2 regions of the Inquilinus sp. genome follow, and region 2 is predicted to be linked to the other one. Evidence: riboswitches for the same ligand, from Rfam matches in the RefSeq annotation. Region 2 holds a riboswitch; the other holds the start of a gene.

Region 1 (8,722 bases), on a different contig from region 2:
GATCCGGGCGCCGCTGCTGCGCGACGCGGTCAGCTACACCATGTCCGGCAAGCGGGCGGTGAAGCAGGGCCTGTCCGACCAGGTCACCGCCGATCGCATCGGCGCGCTGATGCTGTACCACTACCCCACGACCTGGAATCACGTGCTGATCGATCACGCCGTGACCTTCCGCGTGCTGCCGATCAGCGCCACCGAGACGGCGGTGACGACCAAGTGGCTGGTCCACAAGGACGCGGTCGAAGGCGTCGACTACGACCTGGCCGAGCTGACCCATGTCTGGACCGAGACCAACGACCAGGATCGCCGGATCGTCGAAGAGAATGCGTTCGGCATCCTGTCGCCGTCCTACGAGCCGGGCCCCTATTCCGAGATGCATGAAGGCGGCGTGATCCAGTTCGTCGACTGGTATACCCGCTTCATGGAACCGCGCCTGGCCGAAGGCAGCAAGCCGCGCCTCAAGGTCGCATAAAGGGGAGGCGTCGTTGAACGCAGTGACGGCAGATCTCCCGCTCTACCGCCATCTCGACCAGATGGTGCCGTGGAACGACCGGCTTCAGGTGCTGGAATGCGTCGGCGTGTTCGACGAGGCGCCGGAGGTGAAGACCTTCACCTTCCGCTCGGACAACCAGACCTGGTTCCGTTACCAGCCGGGCCAGTTCGTGACGCTGGAACTGCCGGTCGGCGACGAGCTGGTGATGCGCACCTACACGCTGTCGTCCAGCCCGTCGCGCCCGTTCTCGATCTCCGTCACCGTCAAGGCGCAGCCCGGCAGCATCGGCACGCGCTGGATGTTCGACCACCTGACGCCGGGCGTCCGCATCAAGGCCTACGGGCCGGCCGGCGACTTCACCCATCACAACCACCCGTCCGGCAAGTACCTGTTCATCTCGGCCGGGTCCGGCATCACCCCGATGATGTCGATGCTGCGCTGGCTGAACGATTGCGCGCCGTGGACCGATGTCGCCTTCGTCAACTGCGCACGCCGGCCCGAGGACATCATCTTCCGCAAGGAGCTGGAGCTTCTCGGCAGCCGCATGCCCGGGCTGTCGCTCGGCTTCCTGATCGAGGAGCGGTCGTCGCGCGAAAGCTGGTTCGGCCATATGGGCCGGATCGACGCGGTGCGCATGCCGCTGCTGGTCCAGGATTTCCGGGACCGCGAGGTGTTCTGCTGCGGGCCCGACCCGTTCATGCGGGCGGTGCGCGACATGCTGGGCGCCGCCGGCTTCGACATGGCGCATTACCACCAGGAGAGCTTCGGCGCACCGCCGCCCGAGGCCCCGGCCGCGCCCGTCACCGAGCCGCTTGAGGGCGTGCCGGGTGAACCGGCGGTGGCGCCGACCCCGGTCCGCTTCGCCCTGTCCGGCATGACCGGCGACTGCCTGCCCGGCCAGACCGTGCTGCAGACCGCCCGCGCCTCGGGCGTCCGCATCCCGGCCGCCTGCGAACTCGGCCTGTGCGGCACCTGCAAGGTCAAGAAGCTGTCCGGCGAGGTCGAGATGAACCACAATGGCGGCATCCTCGACCACGAGATCGACGACGGCTTCATCCTCGCCTGCTGCTCGAAACCGCTGTCGGCGATCGAGATCGAGGCCTGAGCATGGGCAGCGCCATCGCCTCGGACTGTCGGCGCTCGCCGGTCACAGCGGAATCGGTCCCGTCCCTGCCGCCGCCGGAGCAGGTCTTCCTCGACTGGCTGATGTGGCTGCCGATCGAGGCGGATGTCCAGGCCGCCGCCCGGCGTGAGATCGCGCGGCTGGACCGGCGCATGCCGCTGGCCCCGGACGCGGACCGCCTTCGCACCTTGTTCCTGGCCGTCCTCGGCAGCAGGCCCCAGGGCCAGCGCCGCGGCGGCTCGCTTTCGGCATCGACCCTCTAGCCGGGCCGGGGACCACGCGGTCCCGGGCCCGGTTCAAATCACGACGATTCCTTGGGAGGAGACGAAGATGAGCAAGAACAGAGGCGTGGTGTATCTCGGGCCCGGCAAGGTCGAGGTCCAGGACATCGACGACGCCAAGCTGGCGGCGCCGAGCGGCCGCAAGATCGGGCACGCCGTCATCCTGAAGGTGCTGTCCACCAACATCTGCGGCTCCGACCAGCACATGGTCCGCGGCCGCACCACGGCACAGGCCGGGCTCGTGCTCGGCCATGAGATCACCGGCGAGGTGATCGAGACCGGCGACGATGTCGAGATGCTCTCGGTCGGCGACATCGTCTCGGTGCCGTTCAACGTCGCCTGCGGCCGCTGCCGCACCTGCAAGTCGCAGGACACCGGCGTCTGCCTGACGGTGAACCCGGCCCGTGCCGGTGGCGCCTATGGCTATGTCGACATGGGCGGCTGGATCGGCGGGCAGGCCCGCTACGTCACCGTGCCCTATGCCGATTTCAACCTGCTGAAGTTCCCGGACCGCGATCGGGCGATGGCCAAGATCCGCGACCTGACCATGCTGTCCGACATCCTGCCGACCGGCTTCCACGGCGCGGTCAAGGCCGGCGTCGGCGTCGGGTCGATCGTCTATGTCGCCGGTGCCGGCCCGGTCGGTCTGGCCCCGGCCGCCTCCGCCCGCATCCTCGGCGCGGCGGTGGTCATGGTCGGCGACTTCAACAAGGACCGGCTGGCCCATGCCAGGAAGGTCGGGTTCGAGCCGATCGACCTGTCGGCCAGCGATCGGCTGGGCGACATGATCGCCCAGGTGACCGGCAGCAACGAGGTCGACAGCGCGATCGACGCGGTCGGCTTCGAGGCGCGCGGCCATAGCGGCGGCGAACAGCCGGCCGTCGTCCTGAACCAGATGATGGAGATCACCCGCGCCGCCGGATCGATCGGCATCCCGGGCCTGTACGTCACCGAGGATCCGGGTGCCGTCGACAGCGCCGCCAAGCAGGGCAGCCTGTCGCTGCGCTTCGGCCTGGGCTGGGCCAAGGCGCAATCCTTCCACACCGGCCAGACCCCGGTGCTGAAGTACAACCGCCAGCTGATGCAGGCCATCCTGCACGACCGGCTGAACATCGCCGAGATCGTCAACGCCCAGGTGATCTCGCTCGAAGACGCCGCCCAGGGCTATGAGAGCTTCGACCAGGGCGCCGCCAAGAAGTTCGTGCTCGACCCGCACGGCGTGCTGCCGAAGGCGGCGTAAGCCGAAACAAGCGGCGTAAGCCAAGACAGGACGAAACGGGGGGAGGCACGTGCCTCCCCCTTTTTCTTTGCGGTCAGCCCACCCTTTTGATCAGGCGGCCGTGCGCAGCTCCCGCGCGGCGGCGACCATGTTGACCAGCGCCGGCCGGACCTCTTCCCAGCGGCGGGTCTTCAAGCCGCAATCCGGGTTGATCCAGATCTGCCGGTCGGACAGGCGCTGGCGGGCAAGCCGCAGCAGCACGCTCATCTCCTCGACATCGGGCACGCGCGGCGAGTGGATGTCGTAGACGCCCGGCCCGATCTCGTTGGGATAGCGATAGGTCTTGAACGCATCGAGCAGCTCCATCTTGGAGCGTGAGGTCTCGATCGAGATCACATCGGCATCCATCGCAGCGATGGCGTCGATGATCTGGTTGAACTCCGAGTAGCACATGTGGGTGTGGATCTGGGTGTCGTCCCGCACGCCGGACGAGCACAGCCGGAAGCTGTCCACCGCCCAGTCCAGATAGGCCTTCCAGTCGGCCTTGCGCAGGGGCAGGCCCTCGCGCAGCGCCGCCTCGTCGATCTGGATCATGGTTGCCCCGGCCTCCTCCAGGTCGAGCACCTCGTCGCGGATCGCCAGAGCGATCTGGCGGCAGGCAGCACTGCGGGGCACGTCGTCGCGCACGAACGACCAGTTCAGGATGGTGACCGGGCCGGTCAGCATGCCTTTGACCGGACGTTCGGTCAGCGATTGGGCATAGCTCCACCAGCCGACGGTCATCGATTCCGGCCGTGACACGTCGCCATACAGCACCGGCGGGCGGACGCAGCGTGAGCCGTAGGACTGCACCCAGCCATGCTGGGTGAAGGCGAAGCCGGCGAGCTGTTCGCCGAAATACTGCACCATGTCGGTGCGTTCGAACTCGCCATGCACCCGAACGTCGAGGCCGATTTCCTCCTGCCAGTGGATGGTGCGCGCCGTCTCCTCCCGCAGGAAGGTGGTGTAGTCGGCGTCGCTGAGCGTGCCCTTGGCATGCGCCGAGCGGGCCTGGCGGATTTCGGCGGTCTGCGGGAACGACCCGATCGTGGTGGTCGGGAACAGCGGCAGGTTGAATCGGCGGCGCTGGGGCTCGACCCTCGTGGTGAATTCGCTGTCCCGCTTCGCCATATCAGGGGTGACGGCGGCGATGCGGGCGGCGACGGCGGCATCATGCACCTTCGGCGAGACCTTGCGCGCCGCGGCCGCAGCGGCGGACGCCGCGAGCGTGCCGGTCACGGCGTCCCGGCCGCGGGCCAGGGCCTGGCCGACCGCCGCGAGTTCGCCCATCTTCTGCACGGCGAAGGCCAGCCAGCTCTTCACATCGGCATCGAGGTCCTGCTCCAGCTCCAGATCGATCGGCACGTGCAGCAGCGAGCAGGACGGCGCGATCTGGATGCGGTCGGCCCCGCGCGCGGCGACGATCGGCTCGAGCCAGTCGAGCAGCGCCGGCAGGTCGGTGCGCCAGATGTTGCGGCCGTCGATGACACCGAGCGACAGCACCAGCTCGCGCGGCGCCTTATCGACCGCGGCGGCGAGCTGGCTGGGCTTGCGCACGAGGTCGAGATGGAGGCCCGCCACCGGCAGGGCCAGCGCGGTGGCGAGGTTGTCGCCGAGGCCGCCGAAATAGGTCGTGATCAGGATCTTCAGCTGCGGCGCCGCCCGCGCCAGCTCGGCATAGGCATGGCGCAGCCCGGCCCGGGCGGCATCGTCCAGGTCGAGTACCAGGCACGGCTCGTCGAGCTGCACCCACTCGGCGCCCTCGGCGGCCAGCCGGCGCAGCACCTCGGCATAGACCGGCAGCAGGCCGTCGAGCAGCGACAGCGGGTCCAGCGCCGGGCTGTGGCTCTTGCCCAGCTTGAGGAACGTGACCGGCCCGAGCAGCACCGGCCGGGTCTGGTAGCCCAGCGCCTTGGCCTCGCGGTACTCCTCGACCGGCTTCAGCGACGCCAGGGCGAAGCGCTGCCCCTCGGCGAATTCAGGCACCATGTAATGGTAGTTGGTGTCGAACCACTTGGTCATTTCCTGGGCCGGCACGCCGTGGCCGTGCTCAGGACCATGGGCGCAGCCGCTGTCCTGGATATCGGCCTGCGAGCCGCGCGCCATGGCGAAATAGGTCTGCAGCGAGACCGGGCCATCGGTCCAGCCATAGGCCGCGGGAATGGCGCCGACCATGACGCTGGTGTCCAGCACCTGGTCGTAGAGCGAGAAGTCATTCGACGGAATCACAGTGACGCCGAGCGCATGCTGGCGCGCCCAGTTCGCCGCACGCAGCGCGGCGGCCGTCTCCAGCAGGGCCTTTTCGTCTGATTTGCCCGACCAGAAGCGTTCGAGCGCGAGCTTCAGCTCGCGGCGCGGACCGATGCGCGGCGTACCGAGCACGGCAACGGGAAGTGAAGATTTTGACACGGCGCAACCCCAAATGGTTTGGGGGCAAGGCCATGGCGGACGCGTGCGGACAGCCGCCACGCGGAGTTCCCTCGTGGCAGTGCAAGCGACTCACCGGGACACCCCGCCCGAGGACGTTTTGCGACGTGGCAGGTCTCCTGGCTTGCGGGTCGTCGCCTCCGTCCGGCCTTCCCAGGATCGCGGGATCCCAGTGACACTGATGGATTTCGGCTCGCCGCTGACAGTTGCGGGGGCAGCGCCGGAGTTGCCTTGCGGCGCACCGGCTTCCCTCTTAGCTCCGGACGGATCCGGAGAACCACGACTCCACCAGTATCGGCGCCGGCCCTGCTGCCGTCAATTCCTATATAAGGATATATTTATATCCTTTTGCAGTAAGGTTCCCACGCCGCAGGGGTCTGGCATCGATCCAAGGCATGCCGGCATCGGAAAGCGCTGGCCTACCATCACTCCGCCAGCCGACAGTGACACCGCCCGCCAGCCACAGCCGCCCGAGACATGCCGACCACCGATCCCCTGCTGCAGCCCTTCCGTCTGCGCCACCTGACCCTGCGCAACCGCTTCATGTCGACGGCGCATGAGCCGGCCTACACCGAGGACGGCATGCCGAAGGAACGGTACCGGCTGTACCATTCCGAGAAGGCCAAGGGCGGCATCGCCCTGACCATGATCGGCGGCTCCTCCGTCGTCGCGCCGGACAGCCCGCAGGCCTTCGGCAACATCCTCTTGTACCAGGACGAGGTGGTGCGCTGGCTGAAGGAGCTGTCGGACGACGTGCATTCGCATGGCGCCGCCGTGATGATCCAGGTCACCCATCTCGGCCGCCGCACCAGCTGGTCGAAGGCCGACTGGCTGCCGGTGGTCGCCCCCTCCCCGATCCGCGAGCCGGCCCACCGCGCCTTCCCCAAGGCGATGGAGGACTGGGACATCGACCGCATCGTCGCCGCCTATGCCGATGGCGCCGAGCGGGTGCAGGCCGGCGGCCTCGACGGGCTCGAGCTCGAATGCTACGGCCACCTGATCGACCAGTTCTGGTCGCCGGCCACCAACCGGCGCGACGACGACTACGGCGGCAGCCTGGACAACCGGCTGCGCTTCGCCTTCCAGGTGCTGCGCGCGATCCGCGACCGGGTCGGGCCGGACTTCATCATCGGCACCCGCATGGTCTGCGACGAGGATTGGCAGCGCGGCCTGTCGAAGGCCGAGGGGCTGGAGATCGCCAACCGTCTTGTCGCGTCCGGCCTGATCGATTTCGTCAACGTCATCCGCGGCCACATCGACACCGACGAGGCGCTGTCCCACGTCATCCCCGGCATGGGCGCCCGCTCCGCCCCCCATCTCGACTTCGCCGGCGAGGTGCGGGCCGCGACCAAGGTGCCGACCTTCCACGCCGCCCGCATCCAGGACGTCGCCACCGCACGCCATGCGATCGAGGCCGGCAAGCTGGACATGGTGGGGATGACCCGGCCACACATGGCCGACCCGCACATCGCCCGCAAGGTGATGGAGGGGCGTGAGGACGAGATCCGGCCCTGCGTCGGCATGGGCTACTGCATCGACAGCATCTATGGCGGCCAGGCCGCCTGCATCCACAACGCCGCCACCGGGCGCGAGGCGACGATGCCGCATGTCGTCGCCCGCAGCACCGGCCCACGCCGCAAGGTGGTGGTGGTCGGCGCCGGCCCGGCGGGGCTGGAGGCCGCGCGGGTGGCCGGCGAACGCGGCCATGCCGTGACGCTGTTCGAGGCGGCTTCCCAGCCCGGCGGCCAGATCCGCATCACCGCGGGGCTGCAGCGCCGCCGCGAGATCATGGGCATCGTCGACTGGCGCGTGGCGCAGTGCGAGCGGCATGGCGTGGCGATGCGGTTCAACACCTATGCCGAGGCCGGCGACGTGCTGGCCGAAGACCCCGACATCGTCGTGGTCGCGACCGGCGGCCTGCCGAACACCAGCTTCCTCGATGCCGGCGAAGACCTGGTCACCACCAGCTGGGACATCCTGTCCGGCGCGGCCAAGCCGGCCGAGACCGTGCTGCTGTATGACGACAACGGCGCCCATCCCGGCCTGACCGCGGCAGAGTTCATCGCCGGCGCCGGCAGCCGGCTGGAGCTGGTGACGCCGGAGCGGATGCTGGCCCCGGATGTCGGCGGCACCAGCTATCCCGCCTATTTCCGCGCCTTTTCCGAGCACGGCGTGCAGGTGACGATCAACCTGCGGCTGGAGAGCGTGCGCCGCGACGGCAACCGGCTGGTCGCCAGCTTCCGCGACGAATACGGGCGCCGCACGGTCGAAAAACGCGCCGACCAGGTGGTGGTCGAACACGGCACCCTGCCGCTGGACGAGCTGTATTTCGCGCTGAAGCCGCTGTCGGGCAACCTCGGCGCCGTCGATTACGACGCGATGATCGCCGGCCGGGCGCAGGCGGTGGCGCGCAACCCCGAGGGCCGCTTCATCCTGTGGCGGATCGGCGACGCCGTCTCCTCCCGCAACATCCACGCCGCGGTCTACGACGCCCTGCGGCTGCTGAAAGACGCGTGACGGTGGCGGCGCCGATCCTGATCGACGCTGATGCGCTGGCGGAAACGCTGGACCCGCTGTGGCTGGTCGAGCAGCTGCGCATCGGCCACATCGAGGGCATCGGCGCGGTCGAGCGGCTGCTGCTGCAGGAGCCGGGGGCCGGCAACAGCCTGCTGACCTGGGCCGCCTGGCAGCCCGGCCTGGCGCTGGGCGCCAAGCTGGCCGCGGTGTTCCCGGGCAACGAGGCCGCCGGCGCCGGGCCGACCGTCCGGTCGGTGGTGGTGCTGTTCGACGGGGTCGATGGCCGGCCCGAGGCCGTGATCACCGGCGAGAGCTTCACCCGGGCCAAGACCGCGGCCGATTCCGCCCTTGGTGCCAGCCTGCTGGCGCGGCCGGACGCCGGGACCCTGGCGGTGCTGGGCGCCGGCGCCCAGGCGGAGACCCAGATCCGCTATCTCCTCGCCGTCCGTCCGTCGATCCGGCGGGTGACGATCTGGAACCGCAGCGCCGGCAAGGCCCGGGCCCTGGCGGAGGGCCTGTCTCTTCCGGGCATTTCGATCGAAGCGGTCGCGGAGGCGGAACCGGCGGTGCGGACCGCAGACATCATCACCTGCGTCACCGCTTCTCATACGCCTGTCCTGCGCGGC
Region 2 (11,004 bases):
CCCCAGCCTGGCCTGGAACACCCGGTGCGGCCCGGCTGTGATGACCGCCCCCATCAGCGGGTTGCCGGGCTCGAACAGCGACCGGCCGCACCCGGCGCGCAGCTGCGCCAGCAAGGCCGGATCGGCGGTGCGGAGGCAAATATCAGCCTGCAGCACGCCGAGGCCGAGATCGAACAGGATGGCGGCCTGGTCCTGCGGCCGCAGCGCCGCGGCATCGGGGCCGAGCTCGACCACGGTGGCGCGCCGGTTCATCGCCGCCTGCTCCGCCGCCAGGCACAGCGCCACGGCATGACTCCAGCGGTCGCCCTCGACCGCCGTCTCATAAGCGACGGGGCGCAGCCCGGGGATCCAGTCGATCCGCAGCGCGCCGAGATCGGTGGCGACGGCGATGCCAGCCGCATCCGCGGCGATCGCCACCGGCTCTTCCGGCGTGCGCATGAATTCGGCGATGGCGCCGAAGCCGCCCAGGCTCCAGCCGGTCCCGGCCTCGGCGGCTTGGTCTTGGATCAACTGCCGCACCGTCCCTGTCATCGCTGCTCCCCCTGCCCCGCCTCCCCGACGCGCGACCAGGGCAGGACATAGCCCACTCCGTCGCGTTCGCCGCGCTGCACTTCCACCGCATAGGCGCGGCGGAGGTGGTCGTCAGTCAGCACCTCGGCCGGCGGGCCATCGGCCTGCTTGCGGCCATGATGCAGCAGCACCAGGCGGTCACAGAACCGGCCGGCCAGCGCCAGGTCGTGCAGCACCACCAGCACGCCCGTCCCGGTCCTGGCGCGGGCCTGCAGCAGCTCCATGACCTGCAGCTGGTGGAACGGGTCCAGCGCCGCCACCGGCTCGTCGGCGAAGAGCATCGGTGCCTCCACCGCCAGTGCGCGGGCGAACAGCACCCGCATCCGCTCCCCGGCCGACAGGGTGCTGGCGGTCCGCAGCCGCAGATGCGCCGCATCGGCGTCGGCCAGCGCCTGCTCTACCGCGGCCTGATCCGCCGTCGACATCCCGCCCAGCAGGCGGCGATGCGGCAGCCGGCCAAGCGCGACAAGATGATCGACCCGCAGCGGCCAATGCACGTCGTCACCCTGCATCAGCACCGACAGGCCGCGAGCCAGCGCCCGGCTGCCGAGATCCCGCGCCGCTTGGCCGTCGTAGCGGATCGAGCCGCCATCCGGTGCCTGCAGATTGGCCAGAATGCGCAGCAGCGTGGTCTTGCCGGTGCCGTTCGGGCCGATCAGCCCGACCAGCTCGCCGGGCGCCAGGGCGAGGTCGATGCCGTCGAGGATCGGGCGGCCGCCCAGGGCGATGCGAATTCCGGCAGCGTCGATCCGCATCACGGGCTCCGCCGCAGCCGGTAGATCAGGCTGAACAGGAAGGGCGCGCCGATGATCGCGGTGACGACGCCGAGCTTCAGCTCCGGCTGCACCCGGATCAGCCGCAGCCCGATATCGGCCAGCAGGATCAGGATGGCGCCGCCGAGGCCACTGACCAGCAACAGCCGGCCCGGCCGGTGCCCGACCAGCGGCCGCAGCAGATGCGGCACCACCAGCCCGACGAAGCCGATCGCCCCGGTCACCGCCACGGCGCTGCCGACCGCCAGGGCGGTGCCGACGATCAGCTGCAGCCGCAGACGGCCCAGGGCGAAGCCGAGGCTGGCCGCCGTGTCTTCCCCCAGGCTGAGCGCGTCGAGCGCGCGGGCGCCGGCCAGGATCAGGCCCCAGCCGACCAGCATCGGCGGCAGCACCAGCCAGACATGGTCCAGGCTGCGATCGGCCAGCGACCCCATCAGCCAGAACACGATCTCCAAGGCAGCATAGGGGTTGGGCGACAGGTTGAGGGCCAGGGCCGTCAGCGCCCCGGCGGCGCTGCTGATGGCGACGCCGGCCAGGATCAGCGTCATGGTGCCGGCGCCGCGCCGGACCAGCCCGAACAGCAGCAGCGTGGCCAGCACCGCCCCGGCGATGCCTCCCAGCGGCAGGGCGAGCGCGAAGCTGCCGGCGAGGCCGGAATAGAACGTCAGCACGGCGCCCAGCGCCGCCGCGGCCGAGACGCCGATCACCCCGGGCTCGGCCAGCGGGTTGCGCAGCAGCCCCTGCATCGCTGCACCACTGAGGCCGAGGCTGAAGCCGACCAGCAGCCCCAGCAGCGCCCGCGGCAGTCGCAGTTCGACCAGCACCAGCCCCGGCAGGCTCTGCCGCCCCGCCAGCACGTCGCCGAGCGCGGCCGGGAGGTCGAAGGGGGCATAGCCGGTGGCGACCGACCAGGCGAGGCAGGCGAGCGCCGCAAGGGTCAGGCCGCCGATCAGCAGGGCGTAGGATGGGGTGGCGCGGTCCTCGGCGCTCATGGCCCCTCCCCCTCCACCTGGCGGGCCGCGGCGGCGATCAGGGCCGCTGCCTCGGCCACCTCGGGCCCGCCGCAGGTCCACAGCCGCGCCGGCACCCGGACCGGCCGCAGCCCCGGCAGGGCGGCGAGGATCGGGTGGTCCAGCAGCGCTTCGCCCAGTGAGGGCGCGGCATTCTCCGCCTGGTTCAGGATCAGCAGCTGCACCCCGGCCAGGGCCACGGTCTCCAGCGGGATCTGGCCATAATTCTCCAGCCCCTGTTCGGCGGCGAGGTTGCGGGTGCCGGCCCGGGCCAGGATCTCGTCGACCAGCGATCCACGACCGGCGGTGAAGCCGTTCGGGCGCAGCACCACAGCCAGCGGATGCGCCCCCGGTACCCGGATCGCGGCCAGCCGCGCATCCATCGCCGCGATCATATGCTCGCCCCGCTCCGGCACGCCCAGCGCGGCTGCCACCTGGCGGATCTGGGCGCGGATGCCGTCGATGGTGCCGGGCACGCCGAGTTCCAGGATCGGCAGGCCCAGCCGGCGCAGCAGCGCCACGGTGGCGCGGTTGGTGAAGGCACCGACCACGACGAGGTCGGGGTCCAGCGCCGCCACCTCCTCCGCCAGGCCATGGTTGACCGGCACCGTCGCCGCCTCCGCCGCCACCACGGAATTCTCGGGGTTGCGCGCCAGCCAGGTCACCGAGCGGATGTCGGCACGGTCGGCCAGCCGCAGCACCAGCGCATCGGCACAGAGATTGAGCGAAACGATCCGCTGCGGCTTGGCCAGCGCCGGCCCGGCCATGAAGCCCAGGGCGGCGACGAGGGGAAGCAGCACGCGGAGCGTTGCGGATCGGGCCATCGGGATCAGAAGCTGACCTTCATGCCGAGATAGCCGGCGCGGCCGGGCGTGCCATAACTCCAGACCTCCTCGTAGGCTTCATCCAGAAGATTGTCGATCCGGCCATAAACCTGCACCGCGCCACTCACCTGGTAGGATCCCCCTAGGTTCACCAGCGTATAGCCGTACAGCGTCACGGGCGAGCTGTTGTAGGCGGCGTCGAAGGCCAGGTCCTTCTGCCGGCCGTTGTAGTCGACCCCAAGGTTGAGGTTCGCCGCGCCGTCCAGGAAGCGGTAGTTCACGTCGAGGCTGGCGAGATTGCGCGGCCGCCGCACCAGCTCCGCCCCCGTGGCGTCATGCGCGTCGGTGTAGGTGTAGGAGGCGCGGATGGTCAGGTCGTCGACCGGCGTGACCGTGAGGCCGAGTTCGACGCCGCGGGCGACCGAGGTGCCATCGAGATTGGTCGAGCTCTGGCCAGTGCCGACAATGAGGTCGGAGATGCGCTGGTCGAAATAGGTGGCGTCGAACACCACCCGGTCACCCCAGATCTGCTGGTCGAAGCCGGCGTCCCAGCCCCGCGCGCTTTCCGGCTTCAGCTTCGGGTTGCCGCGATAGGTGTTGGTGTAGCCGTAAAGCTCGAAAAGCGACGGGTTCTTCACCCCGGTGCCGGTGGAGGCGCGCAGCTTGGTCCCGGTCGCCTCGACCTGGTAGGCGGCGGTGAAGCGATAGGTGGTGGTGTCGCGGAACAGGTCGTTGATGTCGTGGCGGATGCTGCCGGTCAGGAACAGGCTGTCGAACAGCCCGAGCTGGTAGTGGCCGACCAGGCCGGTCGAGCCGATGCTCCGGGTGAAGCTGGCGAAATCGCTGTCGCTGTCGGCCTGCTGCTCCTCATGGTCGGCGGCGAAGGTCAGGTGGTGCTGGGCCGGCAGCAGCCTCTCGGAATCGAGCGTCAGGTTGGTCTGGTAGTCCAGCCTGGTGGTCTTGCCGCGATAGGTGCTGGTGATGTCGCCATCGCTGCGATAGTCGCGGCTGTCCTCGGTGTAGGACAGGCCGACGATATGGTCCCAGCGGCCGTCGAGCAGGGTCAGCTTGCCCTGGACCCGGCCGAGAAAGGTTGAGCCGTCGACATCGTCCTTGGTGTCGATCGCGCCGACGCCGCCGGCGAAGCCGTCGAGGTCGCTGCGGAAGCTGACGTAGCGGCCCACCACGTCGATATCGACCAGCTCGCTCGGGTGCAGCCCGACCTTGGCGTAGGCGGTGCCGTTGCGATAGCCGTCCGCCTCGCTGTTGCCGAGCCGGCGGTCGGCGGCCGAGACGCCATCGGTGGTCAGCCCGGCCGTGCCGAACAGAAAGTCGTATTGATCGGTGCCGCCGCTGACCGAGGCCTGGCCGCGCACCGTGCCGTAGCCGCCGCCCTCGATAGACGCGGTGCCCCCGATCGGGCCGTCCCCGCGGCGGGTGACGATGTTGACCACACCGCCGACGGCGTCGGAGCCGTACAGCGCGCTTTGCGGCCCGCGCAGCACCTCGATCCGCTCAATGTCGTCGGCCATCAGATGGGCGAAATCGAACTCCGAGCCGGCCGAGGGGTCGTTGACCTCGACTCCGTCGATCAGCACCAGGGTCTGGTTGCCCTCGGAGCCGCGGATGCGGATCTGGGTCAGCTGGCCGACCGGACCGGTGCGGTTGACGGCGACGCCCGGCACCGCGCGCAGAACGTCGGAGACCTGGCGGATCTGCCGGTCCTCCAGCTCCTGCCGGGTGATGACGGTGACGGCGCTGCCGACCTCCGCCGCCGGGGTCGGCGTCCGGTTGGCGGTGACCACGATCGGCTCCAGCATCAGGGCCGGGGTTGCGGCCGGCGTGAGCACAGGCACGGGCGCGGGCATGGCCTCCTGGGCCAGGGCCGGCGCCGCCAGGGTCACCGACACGCCGGCGGCGAAGAACATCAGCCGGACATCGGCCGGCGGCGGCCCGCCACGGCCCCGGCGGCCGGTGCGCCCGACCGGCTCGCAGGTGATCGAGCCGCGGCGGACGATGATCCGGTTCAAGGTAAAGGATGGGGACGACGCCATGGAGACCTCGGGGACACGCCTGTGGCACGTCACCGCGAACGCTGTCTCCCCGGCCGCAACGCGACCGGTTCGGCAACCATCGGTGCACCCCGCCCGACGAGTTCGCGTGTGACCACAACTGACGGCAGGTTTCCTGGCTCGCGGGTCGTCGCCGGTCCGCCGCCTTCCCGGAGCCGAGGCTCCAGTGGCATGATGGCGGATGGCTCACCGCTTACAGTTGCGGGGGCAGCCGCAGCATTGAGGCGTCGCCGCCCCGCACTGCGTTCCCTTTTGATCCCGAAGGAACCGTCGCCGCCAAGCTAGTGGCGGGCCGGCGCGGACGTCAACAAGGCATCGAGGCCGAGCGCGGCTGCATTGGCGCCGGAATCGGCATAGGGCGGCAGGCGCTCGGCCTCCGCCAGTTCGCTGTCGCAGATCGCCACCGCCTGCGGCACCCAGCGGACGACATGGTCGACCAGGGCGCGCACCGCCGGCACCAAGCCGCGGCGCGAGGCGAACACCGCCTGCACCTCCCCCTCCGGCATGCGCCAGTCGAGCAGGATGTGCTCCAGCAGCCCGGCCTGGATCGCCGGCCGGCAGATGTAGTCCGGCAGCAGCACCGCCCCGAGCCCGTCGATCGCGGCCTGGCGCAGCGTGAACATGTCGTCGGTCGCCAGCCGCGGCACATGCGGCACCGACTGGGTCGCGCCGGTGCCGTCGACCATGGTCAGGACATGGCGGCCGTCGGCATGGTGCAGGTCGAGCGTGCCGAGCCGGATCAGATCCACCGGTTCCACCGGGCGGCCGAGCCGGTCGAGCAGCGCCGGCGCGGCCACCACCACGCCGCGAGTCTGGGCCAGCACCCGGACGACGACGTCGGACGGTTCGGTCGGCGGCCGCCGCACCCGGAAGGCCAGGTCGACCCGCTCCTCGATCACGTCGACGCGGCGGCCGGTCAGCTCCATGGCGATGCGCACCGCCGGGTGGGCCGCCAGGAAGCTGTTGATGAGCGGCGCGATCATGGTCTGGGCCAGGATCTGCGGGCAGGTGACGCGGACCAGTCCGCTCGGCTCCGACCGGGCCTGCGCCACCGCCTGCTCCGCCGCCTCGGCCTCAACCAGGATGGTCTCGCAATGGCGCAGGAAGCTTTCGCCGACATCGGTCAGCGACAGCCGGCGGGTCGAGCGCTGCAGCAGCCGGACGCCGAGCTGGTCCTCCAGCCCGGCGATGCGGCGGCTGAGCCGCGACTTGGGCAGGCCGAGCGCCCGGCCGGCCGCGGTGAAACCGCCGAGCTGCGCCACCTTGGCGAACAGCCTGAGATCGTTGAGGTCCAGTGCCATCGTCCATGCCCTCGCCGAGGGATTGTGCCCGCGAATGGAACGATCCATCGCAAAATCAGGGACTACAGACTGATTGGCATCATCCGTAAATGCAATGGCGATATCACTTGCAGTCCCGGAGGGGCCATCATGAAGATTCTCCAGATCGATTCCAGCGTGCTCGGCGATGCCTCGGTGTCGCGCCAGCTGACCAAGGCGACCGTCGATGCCTGGCGGGCCCACCACCCCCAGGCCGAGCTGGTGTATCGCGACCTCGTCGTCGACGCGCCGCAGCACCTCGACGCCGAGCGCGTGGCGGTGGTCAAGTTCGGCAAGGATGCCGAGCTGACGCCGATCCAGGCCGAAGAGCGGGCGCTGATCGATGCGATCGTCGGGGAGTTCCTGTCGGCCGACGTCGTGGTGATCGGCGCGCCGATGTACAATTTCACGATCCCGACCCAGCTGAAGGGCTGGATCGACCGGCTGGCCCAGGCCGGCCGCACCTTCCGCTACAGCGAGACGGGCCCGGTCGGCTTGGCCGGCGGCCGCAAGGTGATCATCGCCTCCTCGCGCGGCGGCATCTACACCGCGGGCCTCGAGGCGCTGGACCACCAGGAGGTCTATCTGCGCACCGTGCTCGGCTTTATCGGCGTCACCGACATCGACTTCGTCCGGGCCGAGGGCCTGGGCTACGGGCCGGAGCACCGCGACCGCGCGCTTGCCGAGGCGCATCAGCAGGCCAAGGCCACCCCGGGCCTGGCGGCTGCGGCCGCCTGACCGCCCTGCCCCAAACGCAACGAGGCGGGCTTTCGCCCGCCTCGTCGTCTTTCACCGACCCGTAAGGGTTAGCGCATCACCGGCATGGTGAATTCCGCACCGCCCTTGATGCCGGTCGGCCAGCGCTCGGTCACCGTCTTCAGCTTGGTGTAGAAGCGCACCCCGTCATTGCCGTACATGCCGAGATCGCCGAAGGCCGAGCGCTTCCAGCCGCCGAAGGTGTGGAACGCCATCGGCACCGGGATCGGCACGTTGACGCCGACCATGCCGACATTGCAGTTGCTGACGAAGGTCCGTGCCGCGTCGCCGTCGCGGGTGAAGATCGCGGTGCCGTTGCCGTATTCATGGTCGTTGACCAGGCCCAGCGCCGTCTTGAAGTCCGGCGCGCGGACCACAGCCAGCACCGGCCCGAAGATCTCTTCCTTGTAGATCCGCATGTTCGGTTCGACATGGTCGAACAGGCAGCCGCCGAGGAAATATCCGCCCTCATAGCCCTGCAGCTTCAGGTCGCGGCCGTCGACCACCAGCTTGGCGCCTTCCTGGACGCCGATATCGACGTAGGACCGCACCTTGTCGTAGTGCTGCCTGGTGACCAGTGGCCCCATCTCGGCCTCCGGGTCGGTGCCCGGTGCAACCTTCAGCGCCCGCACCTTCGGCTCCAGCTTGGCGATCAGCTTGTCGCCGACATCACCGACCGCGACCGCGACCGAGACCGCCATGCAGCGTTCGCCGGCCGAGCCGTAGCCCGCGCCCATCAGCGCATCGACCGCCTTGTCGAGATCCGCGTCCGGCATCACCACCATGTGGTTCTTGGCGCCGCACAGCGCCTGCACCCGCTTGCCGTGCGCGGCGGCGGTCGAATAGATGTATTCGCCGATCGCGGTCGACCCGACGAAGCTGATCGCGGCGACGCGCGGGTCGGTCAGCAGCGCGTCGACGGCGACCTTGTCGCCATGCACCACGTTCAGCACGCCGGGAGGCGCGCCGGCCTCAAGCAGCTTCGCCGCCAGCCAGTTGGCCGCGGTCGGGTCCTTCTCCGACGGCTTCAGGATGAAGGTGTTGCCACAGGCCACCGCGATCGAGAACATCCACAGCGGCACCATCACCGGGAAGTTGAACGGCGTGATGCCGGCGCAGACGCCGACCGGCTGCCGCAGCGAGAAGCTGTCGATCTCGCGCCCGACATTCTCCGAGAATTCGCCCTTCAGCAGATGCGGGATGCCGCAGGCGAACTCCACCACCTCGAGGCCGCGCTGGATCGAGCCCTTGGCGTCGGACAGCACCTTGCCGTGCTCGGCCGTGACGATCTGCGCCAGCTCCTCGATGTTCTCCTCGATCAGCTGCTTGAACTTGAACATCACGCGGGCCCGGACCACCGTCGCCGTCGCCGCCCAGCCGGGCAGCGCCTTCTGGGCGGAGGCGATGGCGGCGCCGACCTCGTCGGTCGAGGCGAAGTCGACGCGGCCCGAGACCTCGCCGGTCGCCGGGTTGAACACGTCGCCGCCGCGGCCGCTGTGGCCGGGCGCGGCCTTGCCGTCGATGAAGTGATGGATCGAACCCACGCTGCGCTCCTCCAGAACAAAAATTCTATGTCGAGTCTTTTTTGGAACAAGCGAATTATAGCGCGCCCGTCCCGCAAGGAAAAGCCGCCCTAATCGCACAGGCAGCCATGTCGGGCTTGGCGGCCGGGGGGCCGCTGTCGTAACAGTCGGGCCATGCTACGGCGGCGGCAGTCGCCGGCAAAGAGTCAGGATTGGGTATATGGGTCTCGGTCTCTACGATCCGGAGCGTCGCTACCGCCGGCGCGTCTGGGGTACGATCATCCGCGTCTTCTTCTCGATCACGGTCCTGCTGGTGGCGGCGGGCTTCGCCTACCAGATCGGCGTGGAGCGAACGAAGGGGCAGATCACGACGCTGCAGGGCCAGGTCACCAGCCTGACCCAGGCCAAGGGCGGGCTGGAGCAGGAGCGGATCCAGCTGCAGGCGGCGGCGCAGACGGCGCAGATCCAGTATCGCGAGCTGACCGCCCGATTCGAGCGCGAGGTGCCGACCGGCACCTATCGCGAGCTGGCCGACAAGGTGGCACAGCGGCTGCATGACGGGCTCGATCCGCAGCGGCTGGCCTTCTACATCGACCAGGCTTCGGCGGCGCGCGACTGCAAGACGGGCGAGAGCAAGCGCTTCATCCTGCCGACGCAGAACGCGGTCGGCTCCAACAGCTCGGTCGCCTTCGCCAACAACACCATCGCCGTGACCGGCCGCGGCGAAGGCACGGTCGACGAAAGCGGCAAGGCCCAGGCCGCGTACGACCCGGCCAAGCCGATCACGGTCAATTTCCGCGGCATCGACGGCAAGCAGGCCAGCACCACCGGCATGCTGCCGCTGTTCCAGAGCCTGGTGGTCGGCGAGAAGGAATACCGGTTCAGCCTGATCGAGGGCGAGCGCAGCTTCGTCCGGGTGACCAGCGAAGTCTGCGCCTTCCCCTGAAAGACCGCCCGTAACCGGTTTCTGCGCTTCCGGTGCTCACGGACGACCATGTCCGCTGCGCGCCGGGTCTCGAAACCACCGCCAGCCGACTCACGGCGACACGATTCCAGGCAGTCTTTGAAGCCCCAACCCGATCAGGCGGCCGCGGCCATCGCCCGGTCCAGCAGCAGTTGGCCGGCGCGGACGTAGTGGCGCTGCTGTACGGCGGCATGCTGCGCCGCCGCGTGCAGGTCGCGCAGCCGGCGCTGCAGCGGTGAGGTGTCGTACAGCGCGGCGCCGCCGGCCAGGGCGAAGCAGGCATCGGCGGCCCGGACGCAGGTGGTGATGATCCAGATGCCGGTCTGGGTGCCCTGGACGTGCAGGGCGTCGTCCTTCAGCGTGCCGGCCAGGGCGTGGCGCCAATGGCTGGCCGCCTGGACCTCGAGCGCCGCCCGTGCCGCCCGGACATCGGCGGCGACCCGGCCGAGTTCGCTCTGGAACACCTCCGACTCCCGCATCGGCGCCGGCGCCCGCAGCTGTTGCCGGCCGGTGGCGGCCAGCGCGACCAGCTCGGCCAGGGCCGCCTCGGCCATGCCAACACTGAAGGCGCCGTGGAACAGGGGCAACAGCTGCGGCACGGCCTGGTACAGCGGCCCCCTCAGGCAGGCGGTGCCGTTCGGGAAGTCGAAGAAATTCGCCTCCGGCACCACCACGTCCTGCAGCGCGATGTGATGGCTGCCGGTGCCCTTGAGCCCGGCGACATGCCAGGTGTCCTCGACCTGCCAGTCGCTGGCCGGCAGCACGACGCCCCGCATCCGCGGCGGCCCTGCCTCGCCGGCAGGCCCTACCACCGGCTTGCCATCCTCGGTCACGACGCAGATGCCGATCATCCAGTCGGCGTGCTGGCAGCCGCTGGCGAAGGCCCAGCGCCCGCTGACCCGCCAGCCGTCCGGCACCGCCTCGGCCCGGCCCGCCGGCTGGATCGAGCCGGCAGTGATGACATCGGGGCCGTAGCGGTAGATCCGGTCATAGGTCTCGCGCGGCAGCTGCGGCGCGAAGATGGCGGAGGCGCTGCCGATCATCGCGGTCCAGCCGACCGAGCCGTCGATCCGGCTGAGCGCCGAGATCACCGCCATCGCGTCCGGCACTTCCAGCTCCAGCCCGCCATGGCTGCGCGGCGCGAACATGCGGAAGACGCCGAGCGATCGCAGCGCGTCGATCAGGTCGAGCGG

The links. A riboswitch is a leader RNA that binds a small molecule or an ion and turns the genes downstream of it on or off. The one in region 2 is predicted to bind cobalamin.
Region 1: it holds a riboswitch for cobalamin, as region 2 does, so the genes downstream of both, metE (5-methyltetrahydropteroyltriglutamate--homocysteine S-methyltransferase) here and AC3XYG_RS23790 (TonB-dependent receptor plug domain-containing protein) in region 2, are expected to answer to the same signal.

The regions. Positions count from the first base shown of each region.
Region 1 covers NZ_JBYRFX010000876.1:1,948-10,669, forward strand. Annotated here, with positions in the region: gene AC3XYG_RS31570 (aromatic ring-hydroxylating oxygenase subunit alpha) at 1-469, shown strand, start outside; gene AC3XYG_RS31575 (FAD-binding oxidoreductase) at 492-1,595, shown strand; gene AC3XYG_RS31580 (hypothetical protein) at 1,598-1,876, shown strand; gene fdhA (formaldehyde dehydrogenase, glutathione-independent) at 1,944-3,134, shown strand; gene metE (5-methyltetrahydropteroyltriglutamate--homocysteine S-methyltransferase) at 3,225-5,561, opposite strand; cobalamin riboswitch at 5,672-5,876, opposite strand; gene AC3XYG_RS31595 (oxidoreductase) at 6,057-8,096, shown strand; gene AC3XYG_RS31600 (ornithine cyclodeaminase family protein) at 8,093-8,722, shown strand, end outside.
Region 2 covers NZ_JBYRFX010000685.1:3,729-14,732, forward strand. Annotated here, with positions in the region: gene AC3XYG_RS23770 (DUF6925 family protein) at 1-510, opposite strand, end outside; gene AC3XYG_RS23775 (ABC transporter ATP-binding protein) at 528-1,325, opposite strand; gene AC3XYG_RS23780 (FecCD family ABC transporter permease) at 1,325-2,335, opposite strand; gene AC3XYG_RS23785 (ABC transporter substrate-binding protein) at 2,332-3,153, opposite strand; gene AC3XYG_RS23790 (TonB-dependent receptor plug domain-containing protein) at 3,183-5,231, opposite strand; cobalamin riboswitch at 5,338-5,536, opposite strand; gene AC3XYG_RS23795 (LysR family transcriptional regulator) at 5,531-6,550, opposite strand; gene AC3XYG_RS23800 (FMN-dependent NADH-azoreductase) at 6,680-7,306, shown strand; gene AC3XYG_RS23805 (CoA-acylating methylmalonate-semialdehyde dehydrogenase) at 7,375-8,868, opposite strand; gene AC3XYG_RS23810 (hypothetical protein) at 9,068-9,793, shown strand; gene AC3XYG_RS23815 (acyl-CoA dehydrogenase family protein) at 9,928-11,004, opposite strand, start outside.